4 regions of the Margalitia sp. FSL K6-0131 genome follow, and region 1 is predicted to be linked to each of the others. Evidence: riboswitches for the same ligand, from Rfam matches in the RefSeq annotation. Region 1 holds a riboswitch; each other region holds the start of a gene.
What was found. Region 1 has a riboswitch for S-adenosylmethionine ahead of NSQ59_RS02365 (5-methyltetrahydropteroyltriglutamate--homocysteine S-methyltransferase). Riboswitches for the same ligand answer to the same signal wherever they lie in the genome.
Positions count from the first base shown of each region.

Region 1 (5,471 bases):
ACCCAAAACAAAAATTAAAAGGCTCATATCCCTTGGCGTTCCAAGAGAGAAGGCCCATGAATGGGGAAATTCTCGTAAGAAATATTGGCGCATTTCGAATAGTCCTATCTTACACACAACACTAAATCTAAAGTTTTGGAGAAATCAAAAGCTTAAAAGTCTGTTAGATAGATACAACCATTTGCGTCATACTTAAGTGAACCGCCGTATACCGAACGGTACGTACGGTGGTGTGAGAGGTCGGGGGTTAGTCACCCCCTCCTACTCGATTGCTGGGTATTGGTGTTTTTGGTTTACAAGGAAGTTATATACAAAACACTGACATTATTTTTTTATATTGTCTTATAATTGTGAACAGCCAAGAAGGGAGTGTATTCAATGGCCTTCCATCAACAAAAGATGTTAAGGTAACAAGTCAGTTAAAGAAGGATATTTTCTTTTATTATCGAATAATAAATAAACCAAAATTAAAAGGGTGATAGCGAATAAAAGTAAAATTAAGTATCCAATTGGACGACAAAACGGAAAAATCTATTGTTAACAGGCTTCGAAGTGCTGGCTGTGTATTTGCAGAAGAGGAAGCTCAAATACTTATTTCAGAGGCACATTCTTTAGACGACCTCAACCAAAAGGTGAAAATGCGAGCAGATGGTCTGCCGCTTGAATACGTCATTGGATGGGCAGAGTTTTGTGGTCTGCGGATAGAAGTGGAACAGGGAGTTTTCGTACCTCGGAAACGTACGGAATTTCTTGTTCGTCAGGCAGCAGACCTGTCTTGTTCTGGAGATATAGTCGTTGACCTCTGTTGTGGCTCAGGTGCTGTAGGTGCTGCTCTGGCGGCAACACTCGGGGGTATTTCCTTGTACTGTGCTGACATCGATCCGGTCGCTATTCGATGTACAAGACGAAACGTAACGGATTTCCGGGACTATATTTTTGAAGGTGACTTGTATAATGCTTTACCACAATCGATTAAAGGTCATATAAATTTATTAGTTGCCAACGTTCCGTACGTTCCCACTAAAGCAATCGATATGCTTCCCATGGAGGCACGTCTTTATGAACCAAAGCTAGCCTTAGACGGAGGAGATGACGGCCTAAATATTCAAAGGATGGTAGCTGAAGAAGCTCCATATTGGCTCGCTGCTGGAGGTCAGCTATTGATAGAGACGAGTGAAATCCAAGCACCTCAAACGTTCGAAATCTTTACTAATGCCGGATTAACAACAAATGTAGTTAGAGACTTAGAACTAGATGCTACTGTCGTTATTGGAACTAATAATGCTTTTTTAAATGATTGGCAACAAGATTGTGATTTGTACCTAAAAAAATATAGATAAATACATAAGACCGTCAAATGGACGGTCTATTTATATACGGTGGGATTAATACAATCAGGAAATTAGAACATCTCATTCTATAAAAAAAGAAGGAGGTGTTTTATCAATCATATACTTAAATAGTACCCCAAACACTTTCGGCAATTTCAATTACATGTTTAATCTTCTTCCATTGATCCTCTTCCGTTAACTTGTTCCCCTCTTCCGTACTGGCAAATCCGCACTGAGGACTTATTGCTAGATTTTCTAAAGGAATATTTTTATTTGCCTCATTTATTCTTTCTCTTATTCTGTCTGGGTCTTCTAGTTCTGGGAATTTAGATGTAATGAGTCCTAATACAACGGTTAAATCAGTACGTTTGAAGCTTTTTAAGGGTTCGAAATCACCTGAACGATTATCGTCGTATTCAAGAAAGAGTCCATCTACCTGTAAGTTCGCGAATATGGCATCCGATATCGTATCATATCCACCACTTGTAATATAAGTAGATCGGAAGTTTCCTCTGCAAATATGCATGGTAATTAACATATCATCAGGTCTCTTAGAAATAGCATCATTCAAACAACGAACTCTAGTATCAATGATTTCTTGTACATCCTTACCGTGTTTTTCAACAACTGCTTTGATACGATCTTCTGAAACAAAATCAATCCAGGAAGTATCGTCTAATTGGAGATAACGACAGCCAGCATCATAGAATCCTTGAATTGCTTTTTGATAAGCCGCTACCGTATCACAATAGAACTGCTCTTGATTGTCATGATAATATTCATCACCTTGAATTCTAGTAAATAACATGTTAGGACTAGGGATCGAAAACTTCGCAACCTGGCTTCCATCACCGTATTTTTCTACTGCTTGTTTTAAAAACTTAAAGTGTTCTAACATATAATGGCCATTAAAATCTACTTTACCAACTACTTTAATGGCATTACTTTTTGGTTTGTCACCTTTGAAGTTATTAATATATTCCGCTTCAAACAATTCTACGCCTTCTAAGCCTGCCAAAAAGTCTAAATGCCAATAAGAGCGTCTAAACTCCCCATCTGTGATGGATTTAAGACCAACCTTGATTTCCTTTTGGACAAGTTTCTCAATTTCTGCATCCTCAACAGCCTTTAGGGCATCTGTATCGATTTCCCCATTTGCAAAAGCCTTTCTTGCTTCTTTAATAGGTTCTGTTCGAAGAAAACTGCCTACGTGATCGGCTCTAAATGGTGCTTTAACTAGTGTTTTAGTCATAAAAATCTTTCCCTCTTTCCTTTAAAAAATATAAAAACCTCTTCTCACAAATAAGAAGAGGGGCAATTTCCATATCCGATCTCTTCTTATCTTCAAGCATTCGCTACTGGAATTGGCACAGTACTCCTAAAAGTCTGTTGCCGAGGCTTCGCAGGGCCAGTCCCTCCGCCTCTCTAGATAAGAAAATTCTAAAAATATTTAACTATAAGTTAAGTTACACCTGTTCTGTTATTCTGTCAATGAAAATCTGCAGGGAGCAAGGGGATGATAATGGTTGTGGTATTCGTTATTAACTTCAATGATCCTTATTAATGCTTTTTGAGTTTAATACTGCTGCATACTTCTTCCCTAATATTTACATCCGTTTATAATTTTTGTATAATTTATAATGTTGGTAATTATTTTTAAAGGGAGGGGATTTTTATGATTAAATCAAATTGTATACAAATTGAATTTTACGTTGGTTCAAGCCCCTCAAGTTTAAATTAAGAATGATAAAATTGCAGATTATTTCATTTAGAAGGCCTTCGTAAAAAACGGAGGTCTTTATTTATTTGACTAACATTTAAAAAAGGAGTTTAGTTATGAAGATTAGACCGTATCAAATAGAAGATGAACAGGGATGGGTAAGATGCAGGGTATTGTCCTTTTTGGATACTGCGTATTTTGACAATGTATTAAAGGAAAAGGAAATCTATGAAAACCCAGCAATGGAATTAGTCGCTGAAGAGGAAGGTCAAATAGTCGGATTAATAGATATTGAATACGAAATAAAGGAGAGGACAGTGTGTTCAAGAGGCACTGGACTTGGCGGAATGATATGGCATATTGCCGTCCATCCTGACTTTAGGAGAGAAGGGATCGGTACAAAGCTTTTAAACGAAGCAGAAAGAATTGCTAAAAACAAGGGATTAAATCGATTAGAAGCTTGGACGAGAGACGATGAATGGGTAAATAAGTGGTATGTGAAAAATGGATTCACAAAGGTAGAATCCTACTTACATGTGTACATTGATGGCGGAAATGAGTTGAAAGGAACGATTAAAAGTGAAATGCCTAACTTATTCCCCGTTCAGGCTTTTGCTCATTATGTTGGTGAAGATGTTGAATTAGTAAAGAAAAAGTTTAATAGGGCACATGAATGTGTTTGTTATGAAAAAATGTTGGAGTAAGTAGGTTGCTTAGGCAACCTATAATTTTGTTTTGTGTAAGGAATGTAATAGTTAATAGGGAGGAAAACAAACTCCTATGTTGAAGAATAATATAGTCGATAATACCTGAGTCTCAAAAGGAAATGGTACGAAATGAGAATAAAAGGGGTTCGAATGGTTTGGCTCATAACTTTTCTAATTATCATTTGGGGAATTGGTTTAATTAAATTGCTTATCAATAATGATGAAATGATGGTTGTACTGCTTCCTGTGGTTACTTATCTGTTATTTAGAAAATTATAAACAAAGCATTATTCTAATAGGTTAGCAAAAAATAGAGTATTAAGGGTGTTTTTTATGAAAAGCATTAATTTAGAAGATAATATTTCGAAGTTGAAAAATGTATACAAAATGTCTGATGGCTTAATCAATAAGATTTTATATTCGAATGAAACAACAACCTATTCCAATCATCCAATAGAAATCAGCAGCTTTTTAACACATGTAGATAATATAGATGATACTGTAAGAATAATCTCTATTATCGAGGGGCTGCATAGAAATATTGGTATTAGCTATGAAACGTTGGCTGTTTATTGCGGTATAGATACATTTGAGTTTGAGGAATTTTTACATAGCCCAGCATCTTTGAAAATAGAGAAAAAGTTTATATTAGCTGTTAGAATAATGTATTTGCATTTTGTTTTGAAGGAAAAATATAAAATTGAGACTATTTCCGATTAAATTACATTACCTGGTATAGAAAATTTATTCTTTATTATTGTTATCATTTTCTTATTGTGCCAATATCGATGAGCTAGAGGAAAGGAACCTTCAGCCATACCCTTTAAGAGAAATAATTAGCAGTTATGCAACTGGGAAGGAAAAGATATTTTGGGAATCCACCATTAATGAGGAAATCGATAAAAATAATATTAACTGAAAGCACAATTTATCTGACGTATCCAAAAATAGGTGTGGAAAATAAAAAAGTTAAAACGGACTAAATATCCAAGAAAAGGGTAACCATGCGTGAAAATAATAACAATGGTGAAAGGATCGTGCCCGGAAAGGGAAAGCTCGAGAAGAAACGGTAACAAAAGAGGAAGTATTGTGCCCGGAAAGGGAAAGCTCGAGAAGAAACGGTAACAAAAGAGGAAGTATTGTGCCCGGAAAGGGAGAGCTCGGGAAGAAACGGTAACAATAGAGGAAGTATTGTGCCAAGAAAGGGAAAGCTCGAGAAGAAACGGTAACAAAAGAGGAAGTATTGTGCCCGGAAAGGGAAAGCTCGAGAAGAAACGGGAACAAAAGAGGAAGTATTGTGCCCGAAAAATGGGAGCCTGGGAGGAAACGGGAACAAAAGAGGAAGTATTGTGCCCGAAAAGTGGAAGCTGGAGAGGAAACGGGAACAAAAGAGGAAGTATTGTGCCCGAAAAATGGGAGCCTGGGAGGAAACGGGAACAAAAGAGGAAGTATTGTGCCCGAAAAGTGGAAGCACAAGAGGAAACAGTAACAATAGCGAAAGGATTGCACCACGAAAGGAGCCAAAGTGTCTACAACCAAAAAGAAAGATGGTGAGAATACATGAACATAGATACGGTGTTTTCCAGACTGCCAGTTTTAAAATCAAATAGTATCACACTTGGAAAAATCAGTGAGTGTCATCTGGATGATGTATTTGATATTTATAACAACGATAAGGTGTTCGAATTCTGTGGAATTATTCCTAAGCATAAT
Region 1 covers NZ_JBBOZS010000001.1:460,437-465,907, forward strand. Annotated here, with positions in the region: gene ltrA (group II intron reverse transcriptase/maturase) at 1-196, shown strand, start outside; gene NSQ59_RS02360 (putative protein N(5)-glutamine methyltransferase) at 510-1,340, shown strand; gene NSQ59_RS02365 (5-methyltetrahydropteroyltriglutamate--homocysteine S-methyltransferase) at 1,456-2,583, opposite strand; SAM riboswitch class I at 2,667-2,767, opposite strand; gene NSQ59_RS02370 (GNAT family N-acetyltransferase) at 3,168-3,755, shown strand; gene NSQ59_RS02375 (hypothetical protein) at 3,909-4,037, shown strand; gene NSQ59_RS02380 (HTH domain-containing protein) at 4,092-4,478, shown strand; gene NSQ59_RS02385 (hypothetical protein) at 5,004-5,312, shown strand; gene NSQ59_RS02390 (GNAT family N-acetyltransferase) at 5,319-5,471, shown strand, end outside.

Region 2 (5,471 bases), 630 kb from region 1:
TGCAACATCTTCTGGTGAACTGATACGACCAAGCGGAATGTCTCCTAAGTAATTTTTCATCGATTCCTCTGGTGTAACACTGGCAAGGTCACTCATATCCACAGCCATTTTTGCAAGAAGATCCGTTTCCATTGCACCAGGGCATACGGCATTTACTCTAATTTTCCGGGGAGCAAGGACAATAGAGGCTGTTTTGGTCAAACTGATTATTCCAGCTTTTGATGCTGCATAAGCTACCGATAGTGGACGAGGACTACTTGCAGCAATAGAGGAAATATTAATGATAGATCCTCCATTAGAGATATATGGAGCTACTGATTGAATCATAAAGAAGGCTGCTTTCAAATTAATATTCATCACAAAATCCCAATCTTTTTCCGTCACGGTTTCAACTGGTTTAACGAAATTAACACCCGCATTATTGACTAGTACATGAAAATCTCCAAAGTCTTCATGAATTTTTGTTACAATCCGACTGATATCTTCTGTGAAGCTCAAATCTAGGTTTATCCCGTGGGCATCTTTTCCTTCATTAACAAGTTTGTTAGTGGCCACTTGGAGCTGCTCCTCATTTCGGTCTAACAAAATAACCTTGTACCCGGATGAGGATAGTACATCTGTAATGGCAAAACCAAGTCCTTGTGCAGCTCCTGTGATCAATGCAATTTTGTTACGATTCAATTGAAAAACCTCCTCGATATACTATTTTTAAGGTGTTAGGAGAACTTTTACCCCTTCGCCACTATGGGAAATTTGAAAAGCTTCTTTATAGTCCTCTAGTGGTAAGTGGTGAGTTAAGGCAGGCTGTATGTTGAGCTTTTTACTCGAAATTAAGTCTTCCATCAAGTCCCAAGTGCTCCACATTCTTCGTCCATGTATTCCATAAAGAGTTGCCTCTTTAAAAACAAGATCATTTGATAGATTAAGAGAAACATTGCCAGGAAATAGACCTGCTAGTACGACCTGCCCACCCTTTCGCAAATGAGGCAGTGCTTCTTGAAGTGCCCGTTCATTCCCGGTGGTCTCTATGATGACATCTGGAATATTAGTGCCAGTTAATACATCGGTACTCTTTGATGTAAGGGGATTCCAAGCTGTAACATCCGCGCATTCAGAAGCTATCTTCAAGCGATTTGGCTGGATGTCGCTAATTGAAACGGATTCCGCTCCAAGTGCCATACAAGAACATGCTGAAAATATTCCAATAGGACCGGCTCCGAGAACAGCCACTCGTTTCCCTGTAATATCCGCTTTCTGAGCAGCATGAACCCCTACTCCTAATGGTTCTAATACAGAGGCAATTTCATCCGGAATACTGGAAGGGATTTTTCTGACGCAAATCGCCGGAACTGTTGCATATTCTGCAAAACAACCGTTTGTTTGCAAGCCAAATAATTGTAGGTTCTCACAAATATGGGGATTCCCACTCAAACAAAGCTGACAATGACCACATGGGATGTGTGTCTCGACGCTTACACGGTCTCCCTTCGATAAAGAGGTAACTTTTCTTCCAATATCCACTACTTCTCCAACACATTCATGTCCCATAATTCCTGGAATCTGGATGTTTGCATTAGCAGCCCAAGGGTTCCAGTCATAAATATGCAAGTCAGTACCGCAAATCGCTGCTATTTTAATAGAAAGCAATACTTCATTATCCTTAGGGATGGGAATTTCCCTATGTTGTATGGTGGCACCAGGGCCAGGATTAACTTTTGCAAGTGCACGCATCCTATCACCTCCTGTTTATATAATTCAAATTATTATGTTATCTCAAAGGAATGTCCAATACCAATTTATATATTGGATATAGGGAAAAGCTCGCTTGCTGCATAAAGGGATAATTCATTACTAATTCGTATAATAGGAAGGTTGTTTTAAAAATAATTAATCTAGGATGAGCAACCCGACATCATTTCTCATAATTGCATTCCATTAGGATGTATGCTATGACTGAATTAGAATTTATAAGATATGGGTGGAAAAGATAATGAAAGTAAAAGTGCTGTTCATCGCTCCTTATGAAGCAATGGTGAATTTAGTAGAAGAGTGTAGCGAAAAAGAAAGGGAGTTGGATGTTCAAATTAAGATTGGGAATCTTCAAGAAGGGGTTGGCAGTATTCTATTATATAATTTTAGTTAAGAATTTTATTAAAAAAGAGGGATAGGATATGGCATATTGCAAAGTTCGTCAAGCAGAAATACACTATGAAGAATTTGGGGAAGGGAAACCAATTATTATGATACACGGTTATACACCCGACCATCGATTAATGACTGGATGTATGGAACCTATATTTACAAAGAGAGATGGATGGAGACGTATTTATATTGATCTGCCAGGTATGGGTTTAACAAAAAATTATCATGTCATAAGTAGTTCTGATGAAATGTTGGATGCTGTTTTAGAATTTATTCAAACGATAATTCCTAATCAAGAGTACATAATCGCAGGAGAATCATATGGTGGTTACTTAGCTAGGGGCGTTATTCAAAAGCAAAAAGAAAAGGTACTAGGTGCAGCATTTATTTGTCCTGTTATCATTCCTTTTTCAGAAGGAAGAACAGTTGAGAAACATAAAATATTGAAAACAGATGAAAGATTTATTGAAAAATTATCAAAGGAAGAATTAGAGGATTTTAGAAATAATAATGTTGTGCTTGATGAATACACTTGGTTAAGATACAACCAAGAGATTTTAAGTGGCTGTAAAATTGGAGATGAAAAGTTTTTAGATAAGGTTAAGAATAAATATGGATTTACTTTTGAGATTGATCAATCTGTTTTTAATAAACCTAGTGTATTCCTTTTAGGAAGACAAGACTCTTCAGTTGGATACAAAGATGCACTTGGTTTATTAAACAAGTATCCACGAGGTACATTTGCTATATTGGATAGAGCTGGTCACAATTTGCAAATTGAACAACCACACCTTTTTAATCATTTAGTAAATGAATGGTTGGATCGAATGGAAGAGTCTATTAATCATAATTTATGATATGCGATAAGATTGTGAAATAATTTACTAAAGCACAGCCATGTCACCTAACGACAATTATCTAACTATAAATATTTGAATAAAAAAGAGCATGCCATTAATCCAAAAAAAATATTTTCACAATAAAAATAAAATTGACTTTTCTGAAACCATTGTGTATCCTATACAAATAGGATGTAAATTTAATTTCATATTGTATCTCTTATAAAGAGTAGTGGAGGGACTGGCCCTATGAAGCTCGGCAACCTTTCATGTTTAACATGAATTGGTGCTAAATCCTGCAAAACATTAGTTTTGAAAGATAAGAGAGGACGTACCTACTTGTTAATCCAAGGCCTCTCTATTTATGAGCGGCCTTTTCTTTTTAACTTTTGGATTAATGATGCTCCTTTTTACTAATTCCTTCTTCATTAAATAAGGCATATCGTCTATAAAAAGAAGGTAAAAAAACAAAATTTAACCACATTTTAATCCGATTATTCCAATATGTTTAATGCTTTTAAAGGAGAATTATTATGTATTGTATGGACCTAACTGGGAAAGTAGCCATTGTAACTGGCGGAGCACAAGGAATCGGTAAAGCAATTGTCGATGCTCTTTTAGACTGTGGAGCAAAGGTAGCAGCAATCGATATAAACGTTGACCCACAACAAACAACTAATCATTTGCTCTATCTTCAGGCGAATGTTGCAAAAAGTGAACAAGTCGAAGAAATGGTGCAAACGGTGACCAAAACTTTTGGAAGGGTAGATATTTTAGTCAATAATGCCGGAGTTTCTTCCTTGGATTATGCCGTCGATATTAAAGAGAGTGATTGGGATCGTGTAATGGATGTGAATGCAAAGGGAGTTTACTTATGCAGTCAAGCCGTCGCACGTTACTTAAAAGAACAAGGTGAAGGAGGAAAAATTATTAATATTTCTTCGCAAGCAGGTAAAAATGGCTATCGATTAATGGGGAGCTATGTAGCTTCTAAACATGCTGTATTAGGTTTTACAAAGGTTATGGCCATCGAATTAGCAAAAGATCAAATAAATGTTAACGCCGTATGTCCTGGAATCGTTGAAACAGATATGAAAAGAAATGAAAGAGTTATAGGAGGTAAGTTGAGAGGATTAAATGCAGAAGCTATTAAAGATGAGGATATTTCACAAGTACCATTAGGAAGAACAGCAACACCTCAAGATATTGCCAATGTCGTTGTTTTCCTAGCATCAAAATACTCCGATTATATGACAGGCCAAGGGATTAATGTAACAGGTGGTATGACAATGCACTAATGATCCATAAACTGGAGGGAATAGAAATGCCTACTATACAAAAAGAAAATAAAGGAAGTGCACTTGCTCTTTTGCCCTTGCTAATCTTTGTATTGCTTTTTATCGGTACAGGGCTACTTTCAAAAGACTTTTCAAAAATGCCATTAAGTGTCGCGATTATTGTTGCAGGTGCGATTGCACTTTTAATGAATAGGAAAGAGACGTTATCGAAAAAGGTTGATATCTTTTGTAAAGGGGCTGGGCACCCAAATATTATCTTAATGGTAATAATCTTTATTTTGGCCGGAGCTTTTGCAGGTGTTGCTAAGGAAATGGGTGCTGTAGAATCAACGGTTAATCTTGGATTGTCCTTTCTTCCCGCAAATTTATTAATGGTGGGACTATTTGTTATCGCCTGCTTTATTTCCACCTCGATGGGAACCTCAATGGGCACAGTTGTTGCACTTGCTCCTATTGGGATAGGAATTGCAGGACAAACAGATATTTCGATGGCATTGGCGATGGCTACTGTTATTGGAGGAGCAATGTTTGGTGATAACCTATCAATGATTTCAGATACAACGATTGCAGCAGTAAGAACTCAAAACACGCAAATGAAGGACAAATTCAAAGTCAATTTCTTTATTGTGCTGCCTGGGGCCATTCTAACTGCAATCATTCTTGGAATTATCACACTTGGTAATCATGCAAATATAGGTGGGGAACATCCTTATGAAATCATTAAGGTTCTTCCTTATGTTGCTGTCCTTATAGCAGCTCTTGTAGGAGTGAATGTTTTAATCGTATTACTTGGAGGAACGATATTTGCTGGCATAATTGGTATGGCCTATGGATCTTATGATTTGCTCGGCTTTTTGCAAACCGTTGCCAAAGGTGTCATGAGTATGGAGGATCTTGCCATTGTAGCTATTATGATAGGCGGGGTAGTTGAACTTATTAAATATAATGGCGGAATTGATTTTCTATTAAATTTCGTAACTAGTAAAATTAAATCTAAAAAGGGTGCTGAATTTGGGATTGCAGGCTTGGTTAGTGTGGCTGATATTGCGACGGCTAATAATACGATTTCCATTGTCATTACAGGCCCTTTAGCGAAAAATATTGCAGATGAATACCATATCGATTTAAGAAAGTCAGCTAGTATACTCGATCTGTTCTCCAGCTGCTGGCAAGGGATAGTTCCATATGGTGG
Region 2 covers NZ_JBBOZS010000001.1:1,094,162-1,099,632, forward strand. Annotated here, with positions in the region: gene NSQ59_RS05400 (SDR family NAD(P)-dependent oxidoreductase) at 1-681, opposite strand, end outside; gene NSQ59_RS05405 (alcohol dehydrogenase catalytic domain-containing protein) at 709-1,731, opposite strand; gene NSQ59_RS05410 (hypothetical protein) at 1,991-2,143, shown strand; gene NSQ59_RS05415 (alpha/beta fold hydrolase) at 2,172-2,999, shown strand; SAM riboswitch class I at 3,199-3,307, shown strand; gene NSQ59_RS05420 (SDR family NAD(P)-dependent oxidoreductase) at 3,515-4,279, shown strand; gene NSQ59_RS05425 (Na+/H+ antiporter NhaC family protein) at 4,306-5,471, shown strand, end outside.
Region 2: another riboswitch for S-adenosylmethionine. It lies ahead of NSQ59_RS05420 (SDR family NAD(P)-dependent oxidoreductase); the one in region 1 lies ahead of NSQ59_RS02365 (5-methyltetrahydropteroyltriglutamate--homocysteine S-methyltransferase).

Region 3 (5,471 bases), 380 kb from region 1:
AAGGATAAGACTTTTTATGTTTCAAAAAACCAAATGAACCTTATTTAGATGCGTTGTGGGGAGCATTCGCTCTGTCTCCTTAGCCCCACTAATCCAGCCGTGAAAGTTACCCATTAAAATCAAATCAACTATCTCTGTAATCGCAACATAATCCACGTACTAAACCACAAAAAATTCACACATCCTCCAATAATTATTTCATATTCTGTGATTTACTATGTGAATTAGGAAACGATAAGCAATTAAAATTCGCCAAAATGTTGATAAATTAATAAAAACGCACTGTGAATGATAGTGTGAATTCAAGTGCGTTTTGCTATGTGTTTTATAATGTTTACACCTCTAAAGTAAACCCGTTACTAATATTTTTGGGAAGGTTATTCTTTATCCAAAAAATTCGTATAAGTCTCCACCCACTGGGAAAACGGAAGATTGGGGTCCCAAGTTACCATATTGATTGCTTTTGCGCATCCCCAATCTAAAACGCGCTGCTGAAGCATATGTATTTTCAGGCGATTTTTTACTGCCTCTTTATTTTTTATATCATCCAAATAAACATTTAAAAGATGTTTCGCTATCTCCTGTTCCCCGTTATCCATATAATAAATCATCATCTTTATTAAATCCGAAACAGGATCTCCGAAATAAGCATTAGTGAAGTCGAATACCCCACTGATTTCCCAGCCATTCAAACCGTTGTTAATCAAAAAGTTACCGGGCTTAAAATCACCCATCACGAATGTTGGGGAAGTAAATGTTTCGAAGCTTTGTCTAGAGCCCTCCAACAATGTTTCTGTCCATTTTATATCATCCGTTGTAATCACGGAGTATTTCTTCGCATCTTCTAACCAAAACATAATTCTGTTATACAGCCATTTTACATAGCCTTCTTTAAATGGAACTATCCCAAAATGCCCGGTATCAAGCTCACCGAATTGCTTCACTTTCCAACGATGGAACTCCCTTAAAGTTTCTGCAATTGCTTCAGCAAGTCGATGCTTGTCCTCTGCATTCAATAAAGCTTGAAAGTGACCGGAATTCATATGCTCCCCTTGGAGGCATGGCATAAGCGAATAGCTCCAACCGAATATTTCTTCCGAATCGTCTATCCTATATGGAATGGGAACCTTTACTTTTGTTCTTTTATGGAGATTTTCAATAAAAAATTTTTCCTCCACCAATTGTCCAGGATACAAAGGGTTTCCCTTCAACACAAATTTCCCTTCCGTTGATGTGATAAGCATCGTCTGTCCCATTGCCCCATTTGCCGTTTTCGTAGAGGAAACCAGCTGTCCTAAATGAAATTTATCCAGCATAAGCTGCAATTGCTCGTTATGGATATGGCCTAATTTATTGGAAGCAAAAATGATTTCCGTTGTCATTTAACAACCTTCTTTAGCTTTTGTTCTAATTCATCCTTCTGACGCAGGTGATGGCGGGAATGCATGCCGACTAAATCGTACCACTCCCTCGCATTTAGCCAGCCAAATCCCCCATGTTTCACTTTGTAATTTGGATTGATACCATCCACTTTCATTTCCCATTCTCTCATTCTTTCGATTACCTGATCCAGTCTGTTCGTAAGTTCTTCTCTGCTTGCCGAATTGTTTGGCGGGGAATTTAATTCAGTTGGTAATTTGATTTTAATAGGGGGAAAGCCGCCTAATTTATATAAATTCTCCCCGAACTCCGTTTTTCCAAGCGTTTGCTCTTCCTTTGCTAATGCACAGGCTTCCATATAATCTAGGTACTCATTGGCAACAACAATCAAATGGTCATACATTTGCCCAATAGACCAAACACCTTCAGCCGAAATATATTGTAACTGCTCTAATGAATAGTTTTGCAAATCTTTTTTGAACGTTTCCAGCACTTCATGATCACTCATTAAACCCTCTCCCTTTTAGGCCAGCCCCTCGTTGATTAAGAAACTCTTTTTTTATAAAACAAAAAGATAAATTGATATAATCCAAAGACCACCGTCAGCATAAGAATGACTGGAAATTTTCGCTCGGCAGGAATGAAAAAGTATACAATCATCATAGTGAGCAGAAAGATAAAATAACCAATATTAAATGCTTTTTTGAAGGTCATAGAAAAACCCCCCTTTTATGTGTCCTACAGCTTAACATTAGTTTATACAAATTTATACATTAGGATATCATCAACATACTCATTTTCACTCATCTTGAATTCTTTTATTTTACGTCCCTCTTCCAAGAACCCGATACTCTTGTATAAGGATATTGCTCTAAGGTTGGTTGACAATACTCCTAAGCTTACCTTTTCGATAAAAAGATTTTTCTCTGCCCAGTCTAATAATGCTTTCAAGAGCATTTTTCCAATTCCCATCCCTCTGTATTCTTTCTTAACCAGCATGCTTAAAGAACCAGTGTGTGATAATCTTTTACGATTATCAGATTGAAATACTATCCAGCCGACAACCCCGCCATCTATTTCAGCCACAAGCATTGTCTCTTTTTCATTTTCGATTATCTTATGAATCCATTCTTTTTGTTCCTGTATGGATGGTTTCTCAATTTCTTCAGGTACTGAAATGAAAAATTCCCTCTCACAAATGATAGAATACTCTAAATCCAAAATTTGCTTAGCATCCTTTAAAGCTGCAGTCCTAATAATGCATTTCACATTATTTTTGAATACAGGCATTCCTCTTCCTCCAAATGATTTTTTATTAATCTTCGACATTTGCTATAAAATTCCTGCTGTATGAAAACTTTCCATAATCTAAAAAAAGATATGTAGCATTTCATAAATTATTCTAATTTTATGGATTGCGCCTGTTCCGGTGTCCGTTTTCGGTTGCCACTAAATTGTTGGCATAAAAAATGGAAATAGAAATAAATATAAGTTGACAAATAGGAATTATAGGATTTATTCTATTATCAATAATAAAATTAACATGTCATGGAAACTTATCCAGAGAGGTGGAGGGACTGGCCCGATGAAACCTCAGCAGCAGATTCCAATGGAATCCTGTGCTAATTCCTGCAAGCATATGCTTGGAAGATAAGTTGAGGTTCATAAGTATTCGAGTAATCCTCTTCTTATCTTTATTCATTAAAAAGGAGTGGATTTTTTTATGGGTAAATTACTAAGGGAAGCTGTTGAAACTAGAAGGAACGAATTAATTAGTAAGTTAATTGAACTTGATCAATATAAAAAAGACGGCAAGCATTTATTTGAGTTAACCTTATCGGATTTGGAATATGAATATTTTAAAATTCAATCAAAAAACCACCCTCACAGCGGTATCGATTCCATCCGGTGGAGAAATTTTTAAATTGGAAAATGCAAATATCCCTTTCTAGAAAGGGATATCTGCTTTTATATTAAGCTTGTATAAAATCCGGGTTCATGAAAGTTGGATTAGGATACTTGTAGAATCCTTCCCCTGTTCCTCTTCCAAGCTTTCCTTTATCGATATACTCGGATTTCAATAAATCAGCAAGTTTTTTATAGTCAGGGTTACCTGTTGCTTCCGCTTTGGCGAGTGTAATATTATAAGCGGTTGTGATTCCAACCACATCTAAAATCGCAAATGGACCCATTGGTGCTCCTGTTGCTACCATCCATGTTTTATCAATGGTTTCCGGATCGGCAATTTCATTTAATAACAACATTTGCGCTGCATCTAAAAGCGGAACTAATAATGAATTTAAAATATACCCTGGCTGCTCTTTTTGCAATGGTAATGCAACCATTCCGATGGCTTTGGCAAAATCAATTACATCCTCAAATACTTTCGCGTCCGTTCCAGGATGCTTCATGATTTCCGCAGTATTGTTTTTCCAAATTTCATTCGCGAAGTGCAAATTTAAGAATTTTTGCGGACGGCCTGTCGCCTCTGCAAATTGGCTTGGCAATAATGTCGATGAGTTGCTCGCAAAAATCGTTTTTTCCGGAGCTACTTTTCCTAGTTCTTTATAAAAATCTGTTTTTATTTGAACCACTTCAGGGATTGCTTCAATCACTAGATCCGCCTCAGCAGTTGCTTTTGCTAAATCACTGTAAAAGGAAATTCGATTAAAAGCGGAATTTACTTCTTCCTCTGTTGCTTTTAAATCTTCTTGATAACGTTGTTTCAAATCCGAGATTCTATCTTTTGCTTTGCCTAATACTTCATCATTAATGTCATATACATTTACATTAAAGCCTTTGAAAGCAATTTGGTAAGCAATTTGACTTCCTAAAACGCCGCTTCCTGCAACGGTGATATTTTTGTAATTCATCGTATTTTCTCCTCTTTTCTTAAAAGAAGCTTCCTTATTAATATCTTTTATTACCCCCTAATTATAACAACGTTTTAAATTAAATAAAAATTAGATATACTAATTAATAATTAAGTAATACTTAATATAGGAGCAAAAGATGAATCTTGAACAATTACAATATATCGTCGAAATTTCCAAATCCGGGTCCTTAACGATGGCGGCCCAAAAATCGCATATTACTTTGTCGGCAATCAGCCAATCCATTTCATTGTTAGAAAGTGAATTGGGGGTAACGCTATTTTCAAGGTCACGGGGGCAAAGTGCTGCACCAACACCTGAAGGAAAGGTGATTATTGAAAAAGCAGCGGAAATATTAATGAAAGTGAATGAGCTAAAAGAAGAAGCGAATAGCTTCAACCATACACTGTCAGGTGAATTAAGAATCGCTACGATTCCTGGTCCCACCCACTTACTTGTAGAAACTGTAGCCCGTTTTAAAAAAGATTTTCCAAACGTTAAGATCGAAATTTTTGAGAAAGGACCTAAGGAAATCATCGAAAATATCTTATCCAATAAAATGGATATTGGCTTGATGGTGCTTGATGAAGATTACATCCCGAAAAACAGTGATTTAGTGTTTGAAACTGTGTTAGAAGGCAAAATGGTTGTTGCTGTTAATAAGGATTCTCATTTATCCAGTGAAAAATCCGTCACGCCAGAAATGCTAATAAAGGAAACATTGGTCCTATATGAGGATGATATTATTAAAAACTTTCTGGAAGAAAATGTTGCAAAATTTGCTGAAATTGATGTTTTGTTTGCAACAAATAATACGTTTGCCATTGAAAATGCAGTGGAAGAAGGCGTAGCCGTTACCGTAGGATTGGACTTCTCCTTTCATAAAAATCGAAAGAATAACCAAAACATTATGACCATCGATTTGAAAACCCCGAATAAAAATATTGTTCCTTATGGGTGGGTTCGTCACAAAAACAAACCTTCTTCCCAAATTGCCAAAACATTTATTAATAGGTTATCATTGGATATTTAATACTTTAATGACAGAACAATAAGAAAAGCGCAAGCGCCTTGCTAATCGGCGTACGGATTTCGTAGTCGCTCACCTCGAGATAAAGGAAACACAACATTTGTAATTGGCATATGGATTAGCAAACATTTTAGCACAGTAAAATACTTCTTGTATTACAATGATTTTATAGAAAATAGTCTCAAAAC
Region 3 covers NZ_JBBOZS010000001.1:840,231-845,701, reverse strand. Annotated here, with positions in the region: gene NSQ59_RS04255 (phosphotransferase family protein) at 378-1,382, opposite strand; gene NSQ59_RS04250 (DinB family protein) at 1,379-1,888, opposite strand; gene NSQ59_RS04245 (hypothetical protein) at 1,924-2,094, opposite strand; gene NSQ59_RS04240 (GNAT family N-acetyltransferase) at 2,137-2,670, opposite strand; SAM riboswitch class I at 2,934-3,037, shown strand; gene NSQ59_RS04235 (Fur-regulated basic protein FbpA) at 3,104-3,304, shown strand; gene NSQ59_RS04230 (3-hydroxyacyl-CoA dehydrogenase) at 3,354-4,253, opposite strand; gene NSQ59_RS04225 (LysR family transcriptional regulator) at 4,393-5,286, shown strand.
Region 3: another riboswitch for S-adenosylmethionine. It lies ahead of NSQ59_RS04235 (Fur-regulated basic protein FbpA); the one in region 1 lies ahead of NSQ59_RS02365 (5-methyltetrahydropteroyltriglutamate--homocysteine S-methyltransferase).

Region 4 (5,471 bases), 3.2 Mb from region 1:
TTTTTACCATAAACTGCATCCCCTTTAGTTGAAAAATTTAATAAATGTACATTGATATGATATCCGAAAGAAAATAATTTAGTCGGGTTTTATAAAATACGCGGTTCAACATTTTACCACTTATGATTCTGCTTTTTTATTTCATACTAATACTACAAAGCAACAAACCATCTTTTTATATGAAAGGGAGAAAAAACAATGGCAAGAAGCAGCAATAAACTATTAGTTCCAGGAGTGGAACAATATTTAGATTCAATAAAATATGAAATTGCACAGGAATTTGGTGTAAATCTTGGCTCAGATACTGTATCAAGAGCAAATGGCTCTGTTGGCGGAGAAATTACAAAACGGTTAGTTAAGCAAGCACAATCAGAGCTTTCCGGACAAAATAAGTAATGGGGATAAAATGGGGTTCCCTATAAGTCCCTAAAATAAAGGAAGTGAGAAAAATCAATTTGTTTTCTTCACTTCCTTTTGTTTTTTTAGGGATTATTACTGAAATAGTTGAAGGGTTCCTTTTACTTCAAGTATAAAGAAATAGCAATTTTGTAACTTATAAGGAGATATATTTATCACACATATTTTCCCGGATCTGTTCTACATAATCAGGATATAATATCCCTTTTTCGGTAATAATTGCAGTAATTAAATGGTTCGGTGTAACATCAAATGCCGGGTTATACACATTTGTGTTTTCAGGTGCAATGGTTGTATTCACTATTTGAAGCACTTCCATAGGACTTCTTTCTTCTATTGTAATTTCATCACCTGTGTTAATGGTTAAATCAAAGCTTGTCGAAGGAGCAGCAACATAAAATGGGATGTTAAGGGCTTTTGCTATTAATGCTAACCCAAAAGTGCCGATTTTATTAGCTGTATCACCGTTTGCAGCTATTCGATCTGCTCCAACAATGACTGCCTTAATTCCCTTTGTTTTCATTGTATGAGCAGCCATATTATCGGTAATTAAGGTAGTTTCTACACCTGATTGCTGAAGTTCCCAAGCGGTTAATCGTGCTCCTTGTAAAACAGGTCGGGTTTCACAAACGTATACATGAAATTGTTTTCCTTTTTCCCTAGCAAGATGAAAAGGAGCAAGCGCTGTTCCATATTTTGCAGTAGCGATAGAGCCTGCATTGCAGATGGTCATCACGGAGTCTCCGGGATGCAGCAATGTTAAGGCGTTCTCACCAATTTGCCTGCACATTTCCTCATCTTCCGCTTGAATTTGAAACGCCTCATGAAGAAGAGTAGTTTTTGCTTCGTTAATGGAACGAACATTTTCCAATGATTTTTCTAAACGATTAAGCGCCCAAAATAAATTTACAGCGGTCGGTCTTGAACTGGCCAAGTAGCTTTTTTCTGTGTTTACTTTCAACTTAAATTGTTCAAGTGTTTCAAAGTCATACTTTTGCGCAGACATTGCAAGTCCATATGCTGCCGCAATTCCGATTGCAGGCGCTCCCCGAACCTTTAGTGTAACGATCGCATCATATACATCCTCAATTGTAGTCAAATTAATATAATCTGTATGATGGGGAAGATTTTGCTGATTTAAAAGTTTAATATGATCTTCCTTCCATTCTACAGATATCGGAATCCGTATTGTTTGAACCATTCTAATACTCCTTTTTGCCTATTATTCATTGATGTTTTGTTTTATAAAAGAAATATAGTCTTCCATACCATTAATTTTATGGCGATAAAGAATACAAGCCCTGCCTAGCTTTAAAGCTGTCTTTTTCGCAGCAATTCTCACCTTTATATCCGTTATTCCATCTAAATCCTTTACATGTGAAAGACCAATGGTACGGCGGATTAATTCACAGCCCGCAAAGCCGATAGAGTCCGTAAAGATTTTTCCAAGGATATACGGCAAATAGCTTTCAATCTCCGCAAATGGTTCAAGGCAATCTTTTTGCCATGAATCGGTGAAAATCGTTTGAAAGATATCCCAAGTTTTTTCTAAATGATTTAGAATTACTTGTCTTTGTTCACCAGTTCTTACGATTACTTGAAAAATTAGATTCGCAAAAAATTGGCCAACGTCGAAACCAAACGGGCCATAGAAGGCAAACTCGGGATCAATGACCTTTGTTTCGGTTATACTGGCAAAAATGCTGCCTGTATGTAAATCTCCATGCAGAAGGGCTTCGGTTTCAGTAAGAAATTGCTTCTTTAATTTGGCAACCTCGAATTTTAAGGATGCATCTTTCCATATCTCACGCACGGTATCCTTTAGTTCCTCTTCAAAATCATTTGTATCAACATCAAAAAATGGATCTGTAAAGACTAAGTCCTCCGTAATTTTGCATAGTTCTGGGTTGGAAAATTGTTTCACCAAATCCTTCTTCTTGAAAGGGTGAAGAGCATAATCGGATGTATAAAACAATGTCTTTGCTAAATATTCTCCAACATGTGAAGAAAGCAGCGGATAGTTTTGACCATCGATTAAGCCAGTACGGGCAATAGTTAAATGAGATAGATCCTCCATAACGGTAATCGCCAAGGTTTTGTCAGTATGATAAACCTTTGGTACAAGATGCGAAACAAACTCACCGTGAGTTTTTAAGGCATTAGCCTCGATTTCAGAGCGATGGATGGTTAACGGCCAGCTTTCTCCAACCACTTTAGCATAAGGAAGAGCTTGTTTTATAATAATTCCTTTTTGCTTTTCATTATCGACAATATGGAAAACTAAGTTTAAATTGCCATCGCCTATTTCTTTACATACAAGGTTTTCTTTATTGGTAAACAGTTGTAAGTTGATTGCTAAATTAATCGCTGATTCCACTGTTAATGGTTTGTACGTGTTTTCTGTCAATACTGCCATGATAACTCCTCCTTCAATAACACATTAAATGCAAATATAGATAGTGTTTTCTTGTTGCTCAGGGATTTATAAAATTGAACCTTGTGGATAACTTTTTGAAAAGTTGTCTACGTCTAGCTTCAAGTGAAATTGGCACTTCAAATTTCACCAGCGCCTATCGGCTAGTGGATTTCTCCGTCTCCTCCCTACGATAAGTCAACATCAGTTGAAAATGGAAGTGCTATTTTCACTTGTTCGTGAACTACCTCATTGTGTTTCCTTTATCTCGAGGTGAGCGACTACGAAATCCATACGCCGATGGGCAAGGCGCTTACGCATTTGTTCTTAAGAGGCTTTTCAACATTAGAAAAGCCTCTTTCCACATAGAAAGAGGCTTGAAGTCATCTTCGCACCTCTTATCTGCCAGAAGGAAATCCTTCTGTTGGAATTAGCACCGTGCCTTATGGGAAAAATCCCGGCGCATTCATTAGCGCCCCGTTTCACAACGGTATTACGGTCGGTTGCTGGGCTTCATCGGGCCAAATCCCTCTGCCTACTCTTGATAAGAGAAAATTAAGTCATAATCAAATATTCAATTAACGCTATTTTACAAACATAAAAATCATTTTGTCAATAATAATAAAAAATTTTAATAGAATTCTGGTAATCTGTCAGCAAAAACAGGGATTGTGTTTCGGACCTTTGAAACGGTTTCTAAATCAATTTCTCCCGTAATGAGCTGTTCATTTTCCGTTCCTTCCGCAATAATCTATAGTGATAGGTAAGAGTTTGATGTAATCTCCGTCTTTTCCCCCACTTCACACTGAGCGAGCCCCTTTCAGAGCACTCAGCGTTCCATCGTTTCCAACTGATACAATAAATTATTTTAAACTACTATTGGTTCATTTCCAGATTCAGTTCTCAAGCGATTAAGCTTGTTAAACTGTTTCGTATTAAGATTTAGAGTTCGAAGAACCTCCCGGATTCTATCAGGATTTTTCATGTATATGAGTTTATGTACTTTGGAATCTATAATCACTAAGTTAGAGTACTTATCAGTGCCACCCATCCTACGGGGCTTAACGTTATGACAATAGATTCTATCGATTCCTATTACTTCACCTGTTACATAACATTTTCCATACTGGGCTACGTATTTTGATATTTTGTTGTCGTTGTACTCAATGCTCCGATTGACAGAATAATTGGACATGACATATTTCAAAACATCTCTTGGTATGGCTTTAAGATTGCTATGAACTTTCTCACGACCAACCTTTGAAAAGTTGCATATATTTTGTGAAAAGTTCATTGGCTTCTTGTGATGTACTCCGGTGATTGGAAGTAAAGGTGCATTTTGAACTACATATACCTTAGTATCTGATTTTATCCCTTGAGTTTTCTTTTTAAATTCTTCGGATGTCTCTTTGAATCTAATAACGCTCATGTTGTTTCTTAATCTGGTTTTAATGGCTTTGCGCAAACCGTAGCTAATCTCCGTTAAATCAAGATATATTTTCGTGGCATATCGGTAGTAATTTTGTATACCAATTAAGGTGGTATTATATCGAATTACATTTTCTGCTATAGGATTCTTTTGAATTTCTCGAACTCTATCCTTTAATACTCTTTTGGTTTTAGTGATAGCTTTATCAGTCATGTTTGTTTTTGCTACCCAACCAAATTTAGATTTTCCTTGAGGAACCAATTTGACTTTAAAACCTAGAAAAGTAGAAGAGTTCTTTTTTAAATTGACTACTTTAGATTTGTCGGCATTGACTTCAAGACCGAGTCTTTTCTTAAGAAAGTCAACTGTGGCATGATAGTATCGCTTGGCATCCTTATATGTTCTACACATGATTTTAAAATCATCAGCGTAGCGTATAATATAGCCATCCTTGAGATTAGTGTATTTCCTAGCATATTGACGAAACCCAATGGTGGTCGCATTTTTAGGTTTGTAAGTTTCCCATTGATTGCTGACCCACCAATCCAGTTCATTAAGAACAATATTGGACAACAAAGGGGAGATTATCCCACCTTGCGGTGTTCCTTTAGTAGGAATTCCTTCACCCTCAATTTCGGATTTAAGAATTTTAGAGATAATACAGAGTAGGGACTTATCTCTTATTCCAATTGTCCATAGCTGCTTCAAAAGTTTTCCATGATTGACATTGTCAAAGAAACCTTTTATGTCAATATCAACACAGTAATGATGATGTCCAATGTTCATGAGACTAATCATCCTACTAAGTGCATGGTGGGTGCTTCTGTTTGGTCTAAAACCATAACTGTGGTTATGGAATTTTGCTTCACAAATTGGTTCAAGAACTTGCAAAATACTCTGTTGAACCAATCTGTCCCAAATAGTAGGAATGCCTAAAGGTCGCAATTTATCGCTTCCTTCTTTAGGTATATACACTCTTCTAACCGGTTGTGGTTGATACCAATCCAACCTATCTCTTACACCACGTATAATTTCACGGTCATTCAAATGCCAAATATCTTTAATAGTTAATCCATCTGTTCCCGCAGTTTTACTACCCTTATTACTTTTAATATTTCTAAATGCTAAACGGATGTTATCTTCGGAACCAATAATAGACATTAATTTATAGAAGTTGTTACCGTTAAGACTGTTGGAATATAATTCATCAAA
Region 4 covers NZ_JBBOZS010000001.1:3,636,623-3,642,093, reverse strand. Annotated here, with positions in the region: gene NSQ59_RS17825 (hypothetical protein) at 1-10, opposite strand, end outside; gene NSQ59_RS17820 (alpha/beta-type small acid-soluble spore protein) at 199-396, shown strand; gene mtnA (S-methyl-5-thioribose-1-phosphate isomerase) at 554-1,618, opposite strand; gene mtnK (S-methyl-5-thioribose kinase) at 1,640-2,833, opposite strand; SAM riboswitch class I at 3,226-3,381, opposite strand; gene ltrA (group II intron reverse transcriptase/maturase) at 3,699-5,471, opposite strand, start outside.
Region 4: another riboswitch for S-adenosylmethionine. It lies ahead of mtnK (S-methyl-5-thioribose kinase); the one in region 1 lies ahead of NSQ59_RS02365 (5-methyltetrahydropteroyltriglutamate--homocysteine S-methyltransferase).